Regions from separate parts of the Shewanella sp. LZH-2 genome, predicted to be linked through region 3. Evidence: predicted binding sites of a transcription regulator. Region 3 holds the regulator's gene; each other region holds the start of a gene.
What was found. Region 3 encodes LexA, which represses DNA repair genes until DNA is damaged. Its sites were predicted from a motif close to TACTGTATNNNNATACAGTA; they were not measured.
Positions count from the first base shown of each region.

Region 1: a site for LexA is predicted at 1,694-1,713, ahead of recA (recombinase RecA). Genes of this name have one in related genera too.
Region 2: a site for LexA is predicted at 1,991-2,010, ahead of dinG (ATP-dependent DNA helicase DinG). Genes of this name have one in related genera too.
Region 4: a site for LexA is predicted at 1,576-1,595, ahead of JM642_RS11315 (S24 family peptidase). Genes of this name have one in related genera too.

Region 1 covers NZ_CP069350.1:1,273,035-1,276,540, reverse strand. The annotation lists gene JM642_RS05720 (regulatory protein RecX) at 28-438, opposite strand; gene recA (recombinase RecA) at 513-1,586, opposite strand; gene mutS (DNA mismatch repair protein MutS) at 1,969-3,506, shown strand, end outside.
Region 2 covers NZ_CP069350.1:2,820,136-2,823,641, reverse strand. The annotation lists gene dinG (ATP-dependent DNA helicase DinG) at 1-1,967, opposite strand, end outside; gene JM642_RS12525 (DNA polymerase II) at 2,096-3,506, shown strand, end outside.
Region 3 covers NZ_CP069350.1:4,432,213-4,435,718, forward strand. The annotation lists gene plsB (glycerol-3-phosphate 1-O-acyltransferase PlsB) at 1-1,303, opposite strand, end outside; gene lexA (transcriptional repressor LexA) at 1,589-2,209, shown strand; gene JM642_RS19435 (SulA-like leucine-rich domain-containing protein) at 2,206-2,718, shown strand; gene coxB (cytochrome c oxidase subunit II) at 3,124-3,506, shown strand, end outside.
Region 4 covers NZ_CP069350.1:2,543,299-2,546,804, reverse strand. The annotation lists gene brxL (protease Lon-related BREX system protein BrxL) at 1-828, shown strand, start outside; partial or broken gene JM642_RS11320 (transposase) at 1,003-1,308, shown strand; gene JM642_RS11315 (S24 family peptidase) at 1,605-2,024, shown strand; gene JM642_RS11310 (Y-family DNA polymerase) at 2,012-3,265, shown strand.

The DNA of each region.
Region 1 (3,506 bases), 1.5 Mb from region 3:
AATGTAATCTCGAAACGTCTACACGCCCTAGTCATCATTATCTTCCAAAGGATCATAATCTAAGGCATAGGTGACTTGTTCGTAATTAAAGCCTTGGCTCAGTAAAAACCGTACTCGTTTGGCTTTTTCTTTTGCGATTTGCTCGCGGGATAGTGAGCCTTTTACTTCAAGCACTTTAGGGACCGTATACTTTTTGATGGCTTTCGCTTTTGCCAACTCAAACCAATCATGCTCATTTGCAGATAAGGCAGCTTCGATACAATCTTTAGTAAGCCCCTTTTGAGCAATAGCTTGACGAATGCGTATTGGTCCATGACCACGGGCAATGTGGCTTCGAACGAGAAGCTCGGCATAGCGCTTATCATTGATAAATCCTGACGCTTCACAATCATCAAGCACAGGATCGATATCAGCGACCTCAAAGCCTTTTTCGAGCAGTTTTGTGCGGATTTCTTGGCGGCAATAATCGCGGCGCGCTAACAGCGCGACCGCAATTTGACGGGCAGACTGGCTCAGAATACTTCGCCTGTTTCTAAATCAATATTCCCCTCGATATTATCATCATCGGATGCTGATGATGCCAGTGCACTTGGGTTACTCAATAATAACTCACGCAATGTCTTATCGATTTCAGCGGCAATGGCTGGGTTTTCAGTCAAATATTTACCCGCATTGGCACGGCCTTGACCAATTTTATCGCCCTTGTAGCTATACCAAGCACCAGCTTTCTCAATCAGTTTATGGGCTACCCCTAAATCGACTAACTCGCCAGTACGGTTGATACCTTGACCGTAAAGGATTTGAAACTCAGCTTGCTTAAATGGTGCAGCCACTTTGTTTTTAACCACTTTGACACGAGTCTCGTTACCAACCACTTCATCGCCTTCTTTGATAGCACCAGTACGGCGAATATCTAAACGAACAGAAGCATAGAATTTCAGAGCATTACCACCCGTTGTGGTTTCTGGGTTACCAAACATCACACCAATCTTCATACGAATTTGGTTGATGAAGATTAACAGTGTATTCGATTGCTTGAGGTTACCCGCTAACTTACGCATCGCTTGGCTCATCATACGCGCCGCTAAGCCCATATGTGAGTCACCGATTTCGCCCTCAATTTCTGCCTTGGGTGTTAATGCCGCGACCGAGTCAACGATGATCACATCTACCGCGCCAGAACGGGTTAACGCATCACAGATCTCAAGAGCTTGTTCACCGGTATCGGGTTGTGAACACAATAAGTTATCAATATCTACGCCTAACTTTTTCGCGTAGATAGGATCGAGAGCGTGCTCAGCATCGATAAAGGCACAGGTTTTACCTTCGCGCTGAGCAGCAGCAATCACTTCTAATGTCAGAGTTGTCTTACCTGATGATTCAGGACCATAAATCTCAACAATACGGCCCATTGGTAAACCGCCAGCCCCTAAGGCGACGTCAAGGGAAAGTGAGCCAGTAGAAATGGTCTCGACATCCATAGAGCGGTCTTCGCCCAGCTTCATGATGGAGCCTTTACCAAATTGCTTCTCAATTTGGCTCAATACCGCAGCAAGTGCTTTCTCTTTGTTTGGATCGACCTTCATTCCTGTTCCCTCATCTAGACAGCATCAGTACTGTCAAAAGTGATATTCAATTTAATAAAGCGGGTGATCAAAAAGCGAGGCTCTTTGTCGTAATCTGCTGACTAGTATACTGTACAATCATACAGTATCAATACCTGTGAATGAATTATTTTTCAGTCAGAAAATTTTTCCATTTAGACAAGCTTTTACCCACCCATCCTGCAGATTTATCAAGATATCAGTGAATATCCACGCTTTCAGGATCAATTTTCTGTAAATTGTTGCTAAGATTGGCGCCAATTGATTTTAGACAGTAATAGTGCAAATCAACTGATTTTATCTCCTATTACTGTATGACTTTATTCCCTATTTCAGGGCCGGCATAGCGGACGATAACGATTTAATGAATCCTATAGATACCGATGATTTAGAAAAACATACCCCGATGATGCGTCAATATTTGACCATGAAAGCAGAGCATCACGACATGCTGCTGTTTTATCGTATGGGTGACTTCTATGAACTCTTCTATGATGACGCCAAACGAGCCTCTGAATTATTGGGCATTTCACTTACGGCCCGAGGCAAAAGTGGTGGCGACCCGATCCCGATGGCGGGTATCCCTTACCATGCAGTTGAAGGCTATCTCGCAAAATTGGTTCAAATTGGCCAATCGGTTGCGATTTGTGAACAAATTGGCGATCCTGCCACCTCAAAAGGTCCGGTTGAGCGTAAAGTCGTACGCATTGTCACCCCAGGAACCTTAACCGATGAAGCGCTATTGCAGGAGCGGCAAGACAATCTGTTGGCCGCGGTTTATCAAGGCAAAGTGGGCTTTGGCTATGCGACTCTTGATGTGTCTTCTGGCCGTTTCGTGATTGCCGAATTAGAAACGAAGGAGTCCCTCGAAGCCGAATTGCAACGTACGAATCCGGTCGAAATTCTTTATAGCGAAGATTTTGGTGCACTGGAGTTATTGCATCATTTTAAAGGCAAACGTCGCCGCCCTGAGTGGGAATTTGATTACGATACCAGTATCAAACTGCTGTTGGCCCAGTTTGGCACTAAGGATTTACACGGTTTCGGCATAACCGATGCTCGCCTATCGCTGCAAGCGGCAGGCTGCTTGATGCAGTACGTAAAAGACACCCAGCGCACCGCCCTGCCCCATATCAATGCTATTACCCGTTTTAATCAAACCGATACGATTGTCTTGGATGCGGCAACGCGCCGCAACCTCGAGCTGACACAAAATTTGAGTGGTGGTCGGGATAACACCCTAGCAGCCGTGCTCGACAATACTGCCACAGCCATGGGCAGCCGTATGTTACAACGCTGGATCCATCAGCCGTTGAGGGACCATGCACAGATTTTTGCTCGCCAAACGGCGGTCAATGAGTTGCTCGCGACCGCGGCCCATGAGTCATTGCATGAGCAGCTTAAAGCCCTAGGTGATATCGAACGTATCATGGCAAGACTGGCGCTTCGTACCGCTCGTCCACGGGATTTTGCCCGACTACGCCAAGCATTAAACCTATTGCCTCAATTGCAGCAATCATTAGCACAGTTAAGTGCCCCCCATACAGTGAAACTAGGCCAACTCTTAGGCGAGTTTCCCGAAGAGCAACAACTGCTTGAGCGCGCCATTGTCGATAACCCGCCCATGCTTATCCGTGATGGCGGCGTGATCCGTGAAGGCTACAATGCCGAGTTAGATGAATGGCGTGGCTTAAGTGAAGGTGCCAGCGATTATCTAGTACAACTCGAAGCGCGGGAAAAAGAACGCACTGGCATTGCCACGCTGAAGGTAGGCTACAACCGAGTCCATGGTTACTATATTGAAGTCAGCCGTCTGCAATCACAGCAAGTGCCATTAAATTACCAACGCCGTCAAACCCTTAAGAATATGGAGCGTTATATCACGCCCGAGCTTAAGGAATA
Region 2 (3,506 bases), 1.6 Mb from region 3:
TCTTTACGCAGTAATCTACCACAACTTTGGATAAGCTTTCGCGATGCATCAGGAATGGTGAGCTGCAGAAACGGATTTCCACCCTTTATTTTCACATATTCAGCATGGGCTTGCTCAACGGGTGAGGTTGGCACAGCAAAGGGTAGCTTAGTGACGATGAGGTTGGTGAGGTAATCTCCTGGTAAGTCCAAGCCTTCAGAAAAACTGCCTGTGCCAAATAATATGCTTGGCTCACCTTTGTCACATTTAGCTTTGTGGGTCTCAAGCAATTGTTGGCGTGGTGCATTACCTTGGATCAGAATTTCCTGCGTGAGCTTGCCCTCGAGCAATTCGGCCACTTTTTCCATTTGCCAGTAAGAGGCAAACAGCACTAAGGTAGCCATTTCGCCTTCAATTAGCTCGATAATTTGTTCGGCAAGTTCAGCAGTATAGGCATCATCCGTCGGCTCGGTTTTCATCTTAGGTAAGTAGAGCGTGGCATTATTCGGATAATCGAAAGGGGATTGCAGGGCAAGATAACGGCTGCCGTCCTTTAATGATAACCCTACCTGATGGGCAAAATGGTCAAAGTTATTCAGCGCCCGCAGCGTAGCGCTACATAGCACGACGCCAGCTGCCTTTTGCCACAGCATCGATTCGAGCATAAAACCGACTTCAATTGGTGAGGCGCTAAACAGATAATCGACCTGTTTGCCTGTAATTAACTCGATCCAACGGGCCATTGGGGCACCTTTAGTGGAATCTTCCTTGGCCATCATTTTCCAGAGCTTTTGCAGGTTCTCGAGTCGCTGCAACATAAAGCCCATTTCGGCCTGTAGCGCTTCAGCCTGGTGCTTAGGAATATCGCCATCTTTTATCGCCTCGGCCAGCAATAACTGCATCTTGTTAAATTGCTTGAGAGCAAGATTGGAAGTGGTTGCGAGATTCTCGGCAGGGATTTTTAACGCATCGGGTAATTTGCCGTGTTCGAACCGATAGCGACTCTCTGGATTGGCAAACTGCTTGGTCTGGGTATCACAATAGTGGGCGACTTGATTGAGCTGAGCGATTAAGTCGCCAATATGATCCTGCATCGCCTGTGCTGGGGCGATGATATTGTTGCTCTTTATCTGATTTTGTAACTTGGCGCTGGTCTTACCGACTTTTTCAAGCCAGTCGGCGGCGCCTCTAAGCGTTGCCTGTGCGCTAGAAAAGTCCCGTGCGACAATTGGTAAGTGGTGGGCTTCGTCTATGACGTAAAATACCTCTTCGGGATCGGGTAAAATCACCCCGCCGCCTAGCTCTAAGTCGGCAAAAAGTAAGCTGTGGTTGGCGATCAGTACATCCCAAGTATCCACATCCTCACGGGCCTTGTGAAACGGGCAATTACGATGGCTGGCGAGTTGCCGATGACAACTGTGTTTATCGCAGGCGATTTGTTGCCAGAGATGGTCCGGTATCGGTGTCGATAGCGTATCTATTTCACCGTTCCAGCGGCCTTCATTAAAGTCGCTGAGCAGCTCTTGCAGCATGGCAATTTGGCTGTTATCTGGCTTTGTTTGCCACATGGCCATTTGGGTACTGTTATCATCGCCGATCAGCATGGCAAGTTTGGATAAACAGACATACCGCTGGCGCCCTTTAACCAGACCAAAGCGAAAGTTTAGCCCTGATTGTTCGAGAAAAAACGGTAAGTCTTTGTGCAGCAACTGCTCCTGCAGCGCAACGGTTGCCGTGGCAATACAGACTTTTTTCTTACTCGCAAGCGCAAGCGGTATCGTGCCCAAAATATAAGACAATGATTTACCAATCCCCGTACCCGCTTCGACCACTATGATGCGTCTATCTTTGTCATAGTCGCCAGCCAAGGTCTTAGAGATTTCTGCCACCATAAAATTTTGCTCGCGGCGTGGCCTAAAATTAGGCAAAGCGGCGGCAATATCTTTATAGATAGCGCGGATCTGGTTTTTTACGTTGTCAGGTAACATGCGGCACTACTTTATCGAATTAATGCTGTACATAATAACAGTGATTGCATAGCCTAAGAAACTTTTCTGCCATTTTATGGCAATTTTATTCTGTGTCCCGAGAATCAATAAACAGCGAGAGCCTTAGAGTGAAACCGCAGTCGAATCCCCCCGAGAGTCTTGCACATGACACGGCTGCGCCCGTGAGTGTACAGGGACGCGTCCTGACGCGCCATGCTATTACATGCGGTTCAACGCTTGTGTTGCAGTATTATCTCGCCACTGTTTCTGGCCCAGTGCTGGTGGAGTTACCTGGCTCTGAGTACATTTGTTTTTGCCATCAAAGCGATATGGCTGCATTACAGTTACAAACGCCGGGGCTGGCGCTACGCTTTGTGCCGCTTATGCTTAAAAGTTTTAAAAGACAAGCCGTGGCGGCGATTTATGCCCAGTCGAGCAGTGTGTTTCGTCACTTACAGCGGATAGCGACGGATGCTGGTATTCCCTTATTTGAGGCGGATATCCGTCCCGAGCAGCGTTTTTTAATCGAACGTTTTGTCGCGCTCGATGTGGCATTTTTAGGGCATCAAGTAAGCAATGTGGGTTTACAAGACCGCTTGCCCGTCTTTAGCGCCATACGGGCCAAAGCCGTTGCACCGCAGCCGGAAATAAAATTGCGTTCAATCTCCCTCGATTTTGAATGCAGTTTTGACGGATTACTCTATTCCGTGGCCCTTTATGGACGCGATGCGCAATCTCAGCCCTATGAAAAAGTCATTATGGTGGGCGAGGCGCAGCCTGATGCTGCAATTTACATCGAATGGGTGAACGATGAAGCGGCGCTTATCCATCGTCTCATCGCTTGGTTTACTGAGTTTGATCCCGATGTGATCATTGGTTGGTCGGTGGTGACCTTTGATTTGGCCTTGTTATATCGGCGTGCGTTACTGCACCGGATCCCGCTGCGTATCGGTCGAGGTAGTGCGCTTCTCGAGTGGAAGGTCGAGAATAAATTTCGGCCTGAAACCTTAAGTTTACCGGGGCGAGTGGTGCTCGATGGTATCGATTGGTTAAAGGCGGCCTTTTATCAATTCGAGCGCTTCTCCTTGGAATTTGTCGCCCAAGCGTTACTCGGTGAAGGCAAAGCGATTCATAATGTAGAAAATCGAGTCCAAGAGATTGATGCGCTATTTACCGAAAATAAGCAAGGGCTTGCTCACTATAATCTGACTGATAGTCGCTTAGTGTGGGATATTTTTGAGCATACTCAGTTGTGGGATTTTGCCCTCGCTCGCGCCGAGTTAACGGGATTAGAACTGGGGCGGGTAGGCGCCTCGGTCGCCGCATTCAATCATTTGTATCTACCGCATTTACATAGAGCGGGTTTCGTTGCGCCCGCAGAGCCTGCAAGTCAAGGTATTGAAAGCCCTGGCGGTTATGTAATGGATTCAGTCCCTGGTTTTTATCAGCATATTTTAGTGTTTGACTTTAAAAGTCTTTATCCATCGATAATTCGTACTTTTTTGATCGATCCGAAAGGGCTCATTGAAGGTCTGGATA
Region 3 (3,506 bases):
CTTCCATCACGTGATCGTAGCCTAAATACACAGGCACTAAGGTGACTGGGCGTTCGATACCACGCAGCACACTGTTGATCGTCATAGCGATCATGCCCGTTTTAGGCGCCAATAGACGACCGGTACGAGAACGGCCACCTTCAGAGAAATACTCAACCGAATATCCCTTAGCAAACAGCTGATCGAGGTACTCACGGAACACGGCCGTATAGAGTTTGTTGCCGTTAAAACTACGGCGAATAAAGAAAGCCCCGCCACGGCGGAACAGCGGCCCCGCAGGCCAGAAGTTTAGGTTGATACCCGCAGCAATATGCGGCGGCACCATACCTTGGTAATACAGAATGTAAGATAACAGCAGGTAATCCATATGGCTGCGATGGCAGGGCACATACACAATCTCATGACCATCGTGGTGTAACTGCCGAATATGCTCGGCACCTTTGATGTTAATACCGCTGTAGAGCTTGTTCCATAACCACGTTAAAAAGCGCTCAGCAATACGTACGAGACTATCGGAATAATTTGCTGCAATTTCATCAAGATATTCAATTGCCGTTTCACGCGCTTGGGTTTCAGAAATCTTCTTGCTCGCGGCTTCTTCCTGAATCGCCTTGCGTAAGGATTCAGATTTCAGCAAGGAATGGAATAACGCCTGACGATTAGGCAACACAGGCCCCGTCATCACCTTACGTTGGCGGCGAAAATGCACTCTCGCTACTCGAGCCAATTTATGGGCAATGCCCATATCGGTACCATGTTCGTCGGCCATGTAACGCAGCGATACCGCATTAGAAAATTGCACAAAGTTGTGACGGCCCAAAAATAGGATCATCAAGCACTTACGTAACCAAGTAGGGTTCTCGCGCTCAAGCACTGCCGCCTTCATGGTGTCGTCTTCTTTACCCGGAGTACGACCCCAATACAGACTCACAGGCACCAGCTGGATATCTAACTCTGGCTTTTCCTTATGGACGGCCAACAAACGCATAAAACATTCGAGGAATGGCTCATTGCTGGCGCGTTCACCAAATAAGGGCTTACGACCTTCAAGGCATACCACCCGTGGCGCCACAACGCCATTCACCACCAGCGGCTCGTAAGGGCTTGGCAAACCAAGTTTCGTGGTGATCTCGCTTAACGCAGCAATATCACTCAGGGATTCTGTTTTCATTACATAAGCAAGCGGTCTGGAGGCATCCAGATTCAGATCGGCAAAGGGATCCTGTGGCACAACAATAGTGTGCACTAAGTGCTTTTGGATCCAACGTAATGATTTCAACCAAAGAGAGTCTTGTTTAGGCATTATTCTTATGCAATGTAAGTACGTTCATTAGCCCCATAGAATACCAGATTCTAGAGAATATACCCAAACAACCTAAAGATGCAGGATTCAGCAGCTGATTTTAATGACTTAGTAACGCACTTTAGGCAACGCCATTTATTGCTGCCGTGCAAATGGCATTCACCCCATAGATGACGATTACGGTTATTTGCAGATCTAGCTGACCAAGTTAAAAGTGGTTAATACTTGCACTACAAATAATACTGTATATACTAACAGTAACTGTATAGAAAAACAGGAAAGACCATGAGACCGTTGACGCCACGCCAAGCCGAAATTTTAGAGCTGATTAAACGTAATATTGCCGAGACTGGCATGCCACCCACTCGGGCCGAAATTGCCACCCGTTTGGGTTTTAAAAGTGCAAATGCCGCAGAAGAACACCTTAAGGCATTGGCGAAAAAAGGCTGCATCGAGATCATGCCTGGTACTTCCCGCGGGATCCGTCTCCCTGTAGAGGAAGAAGATAACCGCGAAACAGGCTTGCCACTGATTGGCCAAGTGGCAGCGGGTGAACCTATTCTCGCCCAAGAGCATGTCGAACAGTATTACCAAGTCGACCCCAGCATGTTCCACCCTGCTGCCGATTTCCTGCTGCGCGTAAAAGGCGACAGTATGAAGAATATCGGCATCCTTGAGGGTGACCTGCTTGCCGTTCATAAAGTACAACAAGCGCGCAATGGACAAGTTGTTGTTGCTCGCGTTGATGATGATGTAACCGTAAAACGCTTTGAAAAAAAAGGTAATTTAGTCTACCTACATGCCGAGAATGAAGACTATTCACCGATTAAAGTCGATTTGAGTTTCCAAAGTCTAACAATTGAAGGGCTCGCCGTAGGGGTGATCCGCAACGGAGATTGGCTATGAACAAACTATTAGGTAATGCCCCGCGTCACCCCGGTTTATGGCTCGATACGGTTCGAGATACAGAGACCGACTGGCAGCATACATCAATAGTCACTATGCCAACTCAGAGCCAAGGGCGCCAAGAGCTGACACAGCTGAGCAAACAACTTGCCCAACTGAGCCAACAGGGAAGATGGATAGTGCTCATCAACCCACCTAGTATTGGCTACAAGCAGCTATTAGCAAACGCAGGTGTGCGTATGGATCGCGTACTATTGGTTCACGCAAAAGATGAGGTCGAAACCCTTTGGGCGATGGAAAAAGCCTTAACCAGTGGCACATCTAGCGCAGTGATTACTTGGATTAACGCCCTAGATACTCGCGATAATCGTCGCCTACAAATTGTAGCAAAGAGCGCACGTGCAATGGGTATCGTGCTTGAAGGTTCAACGAATGACCAACCTTCTAGCACCAATCTCACACAATCGGCTAAATTTACTCAACCCGCATTTTTCAGCTCTGTTCATTAAAAATTTTTCACACCGTATTTAGCCTTGAAAGCCGCCTCACCTGTGAATGTGAGGCTTTTTTTTGGCAATTTTTCAGACAATTAGAAAAAGAAGTGATCTTGATCAATTTTTAAACAGCAAGTATGTTTGATTTAGGCGCACATGATATATCGCCTGTTTAGGCAGAAATATCGCGTTATTTTCGAATATCGCTCGCCCACAAAAATTGAGAATAATGGGTTTATTCAGCAGTATGTGCCAGTGTGGCTAATACCAGCAGTAACAATACTTGATCATAAGTAAGCCGCCAACGCACGTTGAAGTCAGAAACACTTTTTTGGGAACTGAAGAGTTTGCATAGAGTTGAGACTTACTGTGTTGCTCTTCTTTGTAGTTGCTATTTGCAATTAGCAGAGGAGAAGTCTTGTGAAGCAATGGTTGTATTGTTTACTCGTGGTGCTATTCGCCCCACCGTTGGCCGCAGCAGACATGCGGTTCAATATGACGCCTGGCGTAACAGAAATCAGTGGCAAGGTATACCACCTGCACATGACGATTCTGTATATCTGCTGCGCGATAGGCTTAGTGGTTTTTGGCGTGATGATTTATGCCATGATCAACCACAGAAAATCCAAGGGCGCGGTCGCGTCACACTTCCATGAGAGTACAAAAGTTGAGATCGCTTGGACGATAATTCCCTTTATCATTCTGATCTTAATGGCGATTCCGGCAACTAAAACTCTGATTGCCATGGAAGACCCCAGCAATGCCGATCTCACGGTAAAAGTCACAGGATCGCAATGGAAGTG
Region 4 (3,506 bases), 1.9 Mb from region 3:
GGTGCGCACTTAAAGCAGCGTGATACCAAACCTGTGAAAAAAACTGTTTCCGGTTTAATTAAGCTGCTGCATCCGGACGGTGAATACACTAAAGACGATGTTCGTGAGTATTTGGAAATTGCACTGGAGATGCGACGTCGGGTCAAAGAGCAACTAAAACGAATTGGTGGTATGGAATTTTGGGATACCAATTTTTCATACATTGATAAAGAAACCCAGGAAGAGCATTTCGTTGGTTTGCCAGAAGAGAAAGGTTCTCATTTAATTCAAAGCACACCGTTACCACCGGGTGTTTGTTACACCAGTACCAGCGATGGTGACAACGTGGCATTGGTGCGGATTGAAGTGGTGAGTACCTCAGGTTCTGGCAAGTTGAACATTTCCGGTGTGAGCAGCATGCCGGTTAAAGAAAATATTAAAAACACTTATCAGTACATCAAAGCCAACGAAAAGACCATTTTAAGTGAACAGCATTCGCTGAAAAATTACGATATCACTGTTCAGGTCACCAATATGCTAGGTGCATCAGTTTCGACTGGTATTGGTTCAGCCGTATATATCGCGATAGTGTCGGCGTTGTACAAGAAGAACTTAAAACCCGGCTTAGCGGTCCTCGGCAACATCTCTGTAGGTGGTGCCATCGAGAGAGCCATTAACTTCGCAGACAAGATCACCATGCTTTCTGAGAATGGTGCCAAGTCTGTTGTGGTTCCAATGGATAACCTGTCAGAGCTTGCGAATTTACCTGCAAGCGTTCTAGGCCATACCGATGTGCCGTTTTACCAGAACAACCAGATGCTGATGCAAAAGGCGATATTGTTGGATTAGTTTGGTTGATGTGATGGTGTGGGAAAGGACGCTTGTTGTAATGACGACGTCCTTTGCAGACGTCTTAGGATAGTAAGGCGTCAATTTGGATCTCATTTGGGCGCTACAAGGTGCAGGATATATGTCGCAAGACCGCGAATCATTAGCGACCAATCTATGATTTTTTCAAAAAGAGTTGGTAATGAATGCGACAACCAGCCCAATGGCATTGCGTTTTCATTAACGGACTACCTTCAATTGGTGGATTATACAGGCCGAATCATCCGCAATGACAAACGAGGTGTCATCAGCGAACATAGCGCCAAGCTACTGACAAAATTGAATATCCAGCAAGACAACTGGCTTAAGCTCACCACTGAATTTGGCAAGTTGTTTCATGGCCCAGTGGGAACCTTGCAAAAACTGACTGATTACTGCGAGCACTTAGAGAAGCGACGACGGCATTTTGCTAAATGCTGCCAGCACCTCAAAGCAGGCTGACCTAAAGTCTATTTTATTGGCTTTCCCTTTTAAAACAGCTAACCAGACAATGGTTTGGGGGAAGCTTGCTAAAAAAACACCATTTTTCAGTTAAATAGCACAATTTAGCCCATCCTCATCGATTTGAATCCTGCCTTGTCAGCTTTTTAGCTGCTAAGTGATTTTTGGTTACTTAAAGGCAAGCCTAAGTGTTTTATTTTGTTTTATAGTGGGTTGCGATTTATTTCTCAGAGTTAAACTTGCCAGCCGCATGATTACTGCTAAAATCACTGTATATTTAACCAGTGGTGTTAGTTATGCGTATCATACCAATCTATGCAAGTGCAGGGCTCACAGGGTTTGAAAGCCCTGCAGAAGAGTATCGCCAGCTTGGCCTGAGTTTAGATCAACTCCTGATTATTCATCCAAACGCGACCTTTATGGGGTTTGCTCGGGGGGATTCAATGCAGGGCGTTGGCATTTATTTTGGTGACTTGTTGATAGTCGATCGCCATGAAACGGCCCGTGATGGTGATGTGATTGTTGCCAATTATAACGGCGAGTTTGTGTGTAAAATTATCGATAAAACTCGCCGCTTACTGCTATCCGCAAACGAGCAGTTTCAGCCTCAACCTATCCATGATTACGACACCTTCAGCATAGAAGGTGTCGTAGTGAGTTCAATCCGTTTTTACCGCCAAAACCCGACTTTAGCTAATTTAAAATGTATGCTCTAGTTGATGCCAATAGCTTTTATTGCAGCGCTGAGCAGGTGTTTCGTCCGGACTGGCGTGGCAAACCGATGATCGTCCTTAGCAATAACGATGGCTGCATCGTGGCAGCTAATCGTCAAGCAAAGGAGTTAGGGATCCCCAAATTTGCACCTTATTTTCAGTTAAAGGAACAATGCCAAAAGTTAGGGGTGATTGCCTGCTCAAGCAATTATGAACTCTATGCCGATCTATCCACCAAGATGATGAGTATTATCGGCCGCTTTGCTCCAGAGCAGCATGTGTATTCCATTGACGAGAGTTTTTTATCTTTTAAGCATTGCCCTGCGATCAAGTCTCTATATGAACAAGGGCAGTTAATTCGCCGTGCAGTGTGGAAAGAAGCACGCTTACCTGTATGTGTAGGTATAGGCGCGACCTTAACGTTGGCCAAGCTGGCAAACCACGCAGCCAAAAAATTACCCGGTTATAACGGTGTTTGCGTAATAGATAATGAGCCAGACCGACTCACTATTTTAAAGTCGGTAGAAGTGGGCGAGGTATGGGGGATTGGTCGCCGCATCAGTAAAAAGCTGGAACTAATGGAAATTAATACCGCTTATGATCTGGCAAGAATGCCGGCCGGACTCGCCCGCAAACAATTTAATATCGAGATTGAACGCACCGTAAGAGAACTCAACGGCCAAGCATGTAAACAATGGGATGAGGCAAGGGCAGATAAAAAGCAAATCTTCTCGACTCGCAGTGTGGGTGAACGCATCACCGATTACCAACAACTCCACCAAGCCTTAAGTAAGCATATTGGCATTGCTGCCGCCAAAGCCAGAAGGCAAGGTTCGTTATGTAAAACCATGCTGCTGTTCGCTAATAATTCTCCCTATGATGAGCAGCCAACAGGCGCTAAAACATTAGTTAACTTTCCATGTGCCACAAATTGCAGCGCCGAGCTCACCCACGCAATGAGCGCGGCCGCCCCTAAATTGTTTAGGCAAGGGGTGCGCTATTATAAAATCGGTGTGGGCTTGTTAGATTTAGTCAGCGAGAAACACCGCCAGTTTGACCTATTCAATGCACCCTCCGCTAATCCTCAGCTAATGCGCACCCTCGATAGTGTTAACCACCGCTATGGTAGCGATACCTTATTCCTCGCCGCCCAAGGCATTGATCAAAAATGGACCATGCGTCGCGAACTACTTACCCCGCAGTACACTACAGACTGGGGATGTTTGCCACAGATTAAGTGCTAGAGTCAGGCTGAGGTTACCTTCAAGGAAAGTAACACGAGTCTTGAATTACAACACTATCGGCTTTTAATTACCGCTGAAAGACACCTTTGATACTGGCTGATGCACAAAGTGGCTATTCGTGAAAAATAATGAATAAATTATGGGTTTAAGATATTATTATTAATAATTATTGTATATTTACAAGTGGTTAACTGTTGAAATTTTTCCACGTCATAATGGTTATCTAAGTTGTTGCAGATTT